Regions from separate parts of the Vibrio sp. YT-19(2023) genome, predicted to be linked through region 1. Evidence: predicted binding sites of a transcription regulator. Region 1 holds the regulator's gene; each other region holds the start of a gene.
What was found. The regulator PurR, encoded in region 1, represses purine synthesis genes. The targets are predictions, from matches to a motif close to TNANGNAAACGTTTNCNTNA.
Positions count from the first base shown of each region.

Region 1 (2,207 bases):
AGTCAGTCCACATAGGGCTAAAATGTGAGCGCAAACGATTAAATATGATTTATATGTAAACCGCTGAAATATAGCGGTTTTTGTGTTTTCTTAACAGGTTGATGGCAATTTCTCATCAGATAGAAAAAAGATAAAATTCATCGACCGATGCTGCTACGTACCCTTTTGTCGCACTTGGATCAACCGCTGCCGAGACACTTAGCGCCAATTTTATATTGCTAGGTGTGAAACCATTAGAGCATCAGGTACATCCAATACGACATATTTCAGTAGCTCGATACAGGACACCATTTATGGCCACGATAAAAGACGTTGCTCGCTTAGCCGGCGTTTCCACTACGACAGTTTCGCACGTTATCAATAAAACGCGTTTCGTTGCAGAAGCAACGCAAGAAAAAGTAATGAAAGCCGTTGACGAGCTGAATTACGCGCCAAGTGCCGTTGCACGCAGCCTAAAATGCAACTCAACTCGTACGATTGGCATGTTAGTAACTCAATCAACTAACCTATTTTTCTCAGAAGTGATTGATGGCGTTGAGAGCTACTGTTACCGCCAAGGCTATACTCTGATTTTATGTAACACAGGCGGGATTTACGAAAAACAACGCGATTACATTCGTATGCTGGCTGAAAAGCGCGTTGATGGCATCCTAGTGATGTGTTCTGACTTAACCGAAGAACTAAAAGAGATGCTTGACCGTCATGCGGACATTCCTAAAGTGGTCATGGATTGGGGCCCAGAGAGCTCACAAGCAGACAAGATCATGGATAACTCAGAAGAAGGTGGCTACATTGCAACCAAACATCTGATTGACAATGGTCATACGGATATCGCTTGTCTAAGCGGTCATTTTGAAAAGCTTGCTTGCCAAGAGCGCATTGCAGGTTTCCGTCGCGCAATGAGCGAAGCGAACCTAGCTGTAAATGAAGACTGGATCCTTGAAGGTAACTTTGAATGTGATACGGCCGTATTAGTTGCAGATAAAATTACCGCAATGGACAAGCGCCCGACGGCGGTATTCTGTTTTAACGACACAATGGCTCTCGGCCTAATGAGCCGCTTGCAACAAAACGGGATCAAAATTCCTGAAGATATTTCAGTGATCGGCTACGACAACATCGAGCTTGCAGAATACTTCTCTCCACCGCTAACGACTATCCACCAACCTAAACGTCGTGTTGGTAAAAATGCATTCGAAATTCTACTTGAGCGTATCAAAGATAAAGAACACGAAAAACGAATTTTCGAAATGCAACCTGAGCTTGTAATTCGAAATACTGTGAAAAAAATGAACTAAATTTCACTGTATTTAACCGTGTTAAATAAGCGCTCTACAGGGGCGCTTATTTTTTTGGAAAAATTAAGCATTCTCTAATACTTCACACCACTCTAATAACAATTGACTAACGTTAACTCCCTGTTTTATATAAATGTAATATATATTAAGAACTCCTTTTCAAAGGCCAATTTGCACCTTTCCATATGCAAAATAGAGCATTCAATCTATCATTTTTATTGAACCGAAATCACACTTTTAACGCTAAACCGTGATGTTAATTCAATATAAGAAGTATGCTCATTGTGTCACGCACAGGGCAAACCATTCGAAAGAGTGGGACGCAAAGCCTCCGGCCTGAACCATATTACGATATGGAAGGTAGCGGGGTTACCGATGGCAAGTGTGTAAGCAATGACTTTACTCTGTAATGACATTGTTTTTACGCATGTTTGCTACTCTCTCGGACCTGACTTTTGGTGGCGTAATATTAATTACACCGAGATAACAAAACATGGATAAACCGATACTCAAAGACTCTATGAAGCTATTTGAGGCACTTGGTAATATCAAGTCGCGCTCAATGTTTGGTGGCTTCGGACTATTCGCTGATGAAACAATGTTTGCACTAGTGGTAAACAATCAGCTTCATATCAGAGCAGACCAAAAAACTTCATCTGACTTCGAGAAACAAGGGCTAAAGCCTTACGTTTATAAAAAACGTGGCTTTCCAGTCGTTACAAAGTACTACGCTATTTCCAGCGATTTATGGGAATCAAGCGAACGCTTAATCGAAGTAGCGAATCAATCATTGAAAAAGGCAAAGCTTGAGAAAGAACAGCAAGCAAGTACAAAGCCTAACCGTTTGAAAGATTTGCCTAACTTACGACTGGCTACCGAGCGCATGCTAAAAAAAGCCGGCATCGAATC
Region 1 is NZ_JAWOQN010000004.1:95,191-97,397, reverse strand. It holds gene purR (HTH-type transcriptional repressor PurR) at 294-1,298, shown strand; cyclic di-GMP riboswitch class I at 1,586-1,675, shown strand; gene R7E78_RS04600 (TfoX/Sxy family DNA transformation protein) at 1,792-2,207, shown strand, end outside.

Region 2 (2,207 bases), 110 kb from region 1:
CGCGCTTCGCGCTATCTTCCGTATAACCCGCCATAAATAGGCCTACAGGCCCCGCGGTGCACAATACTAGATCTGCCCACTCCAGTGTTTTATCAGATGCAGCAAGTGGGTCTGACTCACCCGTCAGAGCTTCTGCTTCATCTTCATTCATCGCAACGACTGAAACGTTATCTCGAATGAATTCTTGCCAATATTTCGGGTCATCTTGAATAACGAACTTCGTCCCAAGAGTCAGAACAACAGGTACATCATTCTTTTTCGCGTACTCAATCGCTTTCATTGTTGCTTCAGGCATTGGGTCGCCTTCTTTACAACGTACTAAATATGACGTTAGTACAAGCGCCGATGCATTTTTAAAGATTTTTTCTGGAATGCTATCAGGATGCAGTTGGTTCATTTGCCCTTCACTGATCGCAAAAGTACGTTCACCATCTTCTGTAATAAGAGCGAAACAACGACCGATAGCGCCATCAACACCTTGTAGATAGTTCAAGTCCATGCGGCTTGATGTATTACAAAGGTAACGGTAGCCATAGCTGCCAATTTTGATATCCTGGCTCATCACTCCAAGCAGCGTAGAGCGATCATCTGCTAGCACAGAGTAGTTGTGTAGCGTGTTACCAATTGTGCCACCCGCATACTCATTGGTAATTAAGTTCTCTTCTTTAAGTTGCTGGTACAACTCTTCTGCTCTTTCGTCATCAATAACCAAAGAGTGACCTTTACTCAGACCGTACTTTTCAATCACATCCGTTGTAACTTTAGCTTCAATATCAACCAAAGTTTGGTCAATACCAATGATGTGAGTGCGCGTCATCTTCTTGCTTTCTTGTGCTTGGCTCACCAGCGGGTCACGAGCATGAACAGGAAAATAGTGCTTCGATTTGCGTTGTCCAGGAAATTTCATATTGTCAGTCTGAGTAAGGGGATGAAAAGGAGAACGGATTCTATACCGCTAATAATAAAGCGGCAATAAAAGCAATTATAGCAAACGTTTGCTGACAGCTTTTTTCTTTTAGGTGGCTTATTCACCTTCCATAAAGCTGAGATCTGGTAGTTGCTCAAGGTGCTCGCTATAACGCTTTAGGTTGAACTCACCCTCATTCTTCATTACATCAAAAACCTCAATTGACATCGCACATGCCATCATCGCAACCGCATCTTCACGTGGTGTGCCAGTCATCATTAAACGCATAAGGGTTTCTTTTACTTTAAGCGGGTTACCATCTTCGAGCTGATTTTCAACAATTTCAATCAACTCACTTTCTTGCATAAATTGGTTTTCTTCTGTCATTTGATGTTTCCTCTTGGATTTTGGCCAACTATGCCATATATACCTCTTCTATACTTGCGAAATTACTCGTTCGAATCTTTGTTGAAGAAAAATCCAGCGAAACGAATTGTGATTTCGATCTCGGATCTGTCACCGGTCTGTGGATTCTGATAGAATCTGCATCCCGTTTATTTAAGTGGTGTTTAGTAATGTCTGATAACAGCCAAAAGAAAGTCATCGTCGGTATGTCCGGCGGCGTTGATTCATCTGTTTCCGCGTATCTTCTAAAGCAGCAAGGCTACCAAGTAGAAGGCCTTTTCATGAAGAACTGGGAAGAAGATGACAACGAAGAATATTGTACAGCGGCAGAAGATCTTGCTGACGCTCAGGCAGTATGTGACAAGCTAGGCATCCACCTACACACTATCAACTTTGCTGCCGAATACTGGGATAACGTATTTGAGTACTTCCTTGCTGAATACAAAGCGGGCCGTACTCCGAACCCTGACATTCTTTGTAACAAAGAAATCAAGTTCAAAGCATTCCTAGAATTCGCTGATGAAGTACTTGATGCTGATTACATTGCAATGGGCCACTATGTGCGTCGCTCTTTCCCAGAAAACGGTGAAAAACCACAAATGTTACGTGGTCTAGATGGCAACAAAGATCAAAGCTACTTCCTGTACACATTAAGCAACGAGCAAATCGCACGTAGCCTATTCCCTGTTGGTGACCTAGAGAAGCCAGAAGTACGCCGCATCGCGGAAGAGCAAGATCTAATCACGGCGAAGAAGAAAGACTCTACGGGTATTTGTTTCATCGGCGAACGCAAGTTTACTGAATTCCTAGGTCGCTACCTTCCAGCTCAACCAGGCAACATCGAAACACCTGAAGGCGAAGTGATTGGTCAACATCAAGGCCTGATGTACCACAC
Region 2 is NZ_JAWOQN010000004.1:207,710-209,916, reverse strand. It holds gene R7E78_RS05120 (inosine/guanosine kinase) at 1-907, opposite strand, end outside; gene R7E78_RS05115 (hypothetical protein) at 1,025-1,294, opposite strand; gene mnmA (tRNA 2-thiouridine(34) synthase MnmA) at 1,483-2,207, shown strand, end outside.
Region 2: a site for PurR is predicted at 984-1,003, ahead of R7E78_RS05120 (inosine/guanosine kinase). Genes of this name have one in related genera too.

Region 3 (2,207 bases), on a different contig from region 1:
CCTTTCTGACTTTTATGTCGGCGCTATCGTTCGTGGTCTTTCAGGTCGCCTTTACTTCGGTGCCAACATGGAATTCTTTGGTGTACAGTTGGGTCAAACGGTTCACGCAGAGCAGTCTGCGATTAGCCATGCTTGGATGAAAGGAGAACGTGGTGTTAAGGATATCACTATCAACTTCAGCCCATGTGGTCACTGCCGCCAGTTCATGAATGAGTTATCTACCGCAAACGAGCTTAAAATCCAGCTCCCAGAACGTGAAGAAAAGTCACTTCATGAATACCTGCCTGAAGCCTTTGGACCAAACGATCTCGGTATCGAGTCCGGCTTAATGGCAGAAGTTAAACACCAATTCTCATGTGATGATGAAGACGCACTCATCCAAAGTGCAGTTGAAGCGATGAACATGAGCCACTCTCCATACACCAACAACTTGAGTGGTTTAGCATTAGAGATGACTAGCGGCCGTGTATTCCAAGGTGCTTATGCAGAAAATGCAGCGTTTAATCCTAGCTTGCCACCGCTACAAGTTGCGCTAATCCAAGTTTTACTTGCGGGTGAAACCTTTGACAGCATCAAAGCCGCTGCATTGGTAGAAAACTCTGAAGGTAAGATCAGTCACTTAGCCGATACGCAATCAACGTTGGAAGCGTTGAATCCAGATATTCCGCTTAGTTTTGTCAACGTATAAACGACAAATTCAACAAAAAGCTCTACAACATGTAGAGCTTTTTTATTACCTAAAAACCAAAAGCAAACGTTTGCTTTGTCATAAAACTTCAGTATGATCTCCTGCAATTTCTGTCTCATCACTCTATTTTGTAAGGGAACACTATGTTTGGCACTGCAACTAGCGCAAATGCTACCCGTGTATTACTTTTAGGCTCTGGCGAACTCGGTAAAGAAGTCGCCCTTGAATGCCAGAGACTTGGTTTAGAAGTGATTGCTTGTGATCGCTATGCCAATGCTCCAGCGATGCAAGTTGCTCACCGTAGTTATGTTATCGACATGTTAGATGGGAACGCCTTAGAAGAAGTTATTACGAAGGAACAACCTACTTACGTCGTACCAGAAATTGAAGCCATCGCAACCGGCAAACTGGTAGAGCTTGAAGAAAAAGGACTGAATGTTGTTCCAACCGCTAAGGCAACCAGGCTAACAATGAATCGTGAAGGTATCCGACGTTTGGCAGCAGAAGAACTGGAATTGACGACTTCACCTTATCGTTTTGCAGATAATTTTGAAGACTTCAAAGCCGCGGTTGAGCATGTGGGTATTCCGTGCGTGGTGAAGCCTGTGATGAGCTCTTCAGGTAAAGGGCAAAGTGTTATCAAGACCGAAGACGACGTTACAAAAGCATGGGATTACGCTCAGGAAGGCGGGCGTACGGGTGCAGGTCGCGTTATCGTGGAAGGTTTTATCGACTTCGATTACGAAATCACTTTATTGACCATCAGAGCCGTTGACGGTGTGCATTTCTGTGCTCCAATTGGTCATCGTCAGGAAGATGGCGACTACCGCGAATCATGGCAACCGCAAGCTATGTCAGAAAACGCAGTAAAAGCAGCTGAATACACGGCTGAGAAAGTGGTAAACGCGCTCGGTGGCTACGGCATCTTTGGTGTAGAGCTGTTTGTCAAAGGCGATAAAGTCATTTTCAATGAGGTCTCTCCTCGCCCTCACGATACGGGTATGGTTACAATGATTTCGCAGGAAATGTCTGAGTTTGCTCTCCACGTGCGCGCGTTTACCGGAATGCCAATTAATAATATTGTGCAATATGGCCCATCTGCGTCTGCTGTTATTCTTGGACAAGGGACTTCCACAAACATTCGCTTTGAAAACCTAAGCAAAGCTTTAGCTCAACCTCAAACACAAGTTCGTCTATTCGGTAAGCCAGAAATCGATGGTCGCCGCCGTTTAGGTGTTGTCCTTACGCGACGAAAAACCACCGAAGAAGCCGTTCAAGATGCTGTTGAAAGTGCTTCAAAAGTGAATATCATTTATTAAATACGAACCACTCATACAAAAATAGCGCAGCTCAAATTGCTGCGCTATTTCGTGTTCCAAACCGAAGAGAGCCTATTCACTCTGGATTAAGTACACTTCTTCAGAGAAGCGACTTAAGCCTTTTTTCGCAATTTTAGGATGATTCTCGTCAGCTTCATCTACGTTCAAACAAGTAACTTTGTAACCTGAAAATAACTGCT
Region 3 is NZ_JAWOQN010000020.1:36,606-38,812, reverse strand. It holds gene cdd (cytidine deaminase) at 1-688, shown strand, start outside; gene purT (formate-dependent phosphoribosylglycinamide formyltransferase) at 832-2,007, shown strand; gene R7E78_RS15575 (thiopurine S-methyltransferase) at 2,080-2,207, opposite strand, start outside.
Region 3: a site for PurR is predicted at 747-766, ahead of purT (formate-dependent phosphoribosylglycinamide formyltransferase). Genes of this name have one in related genera too.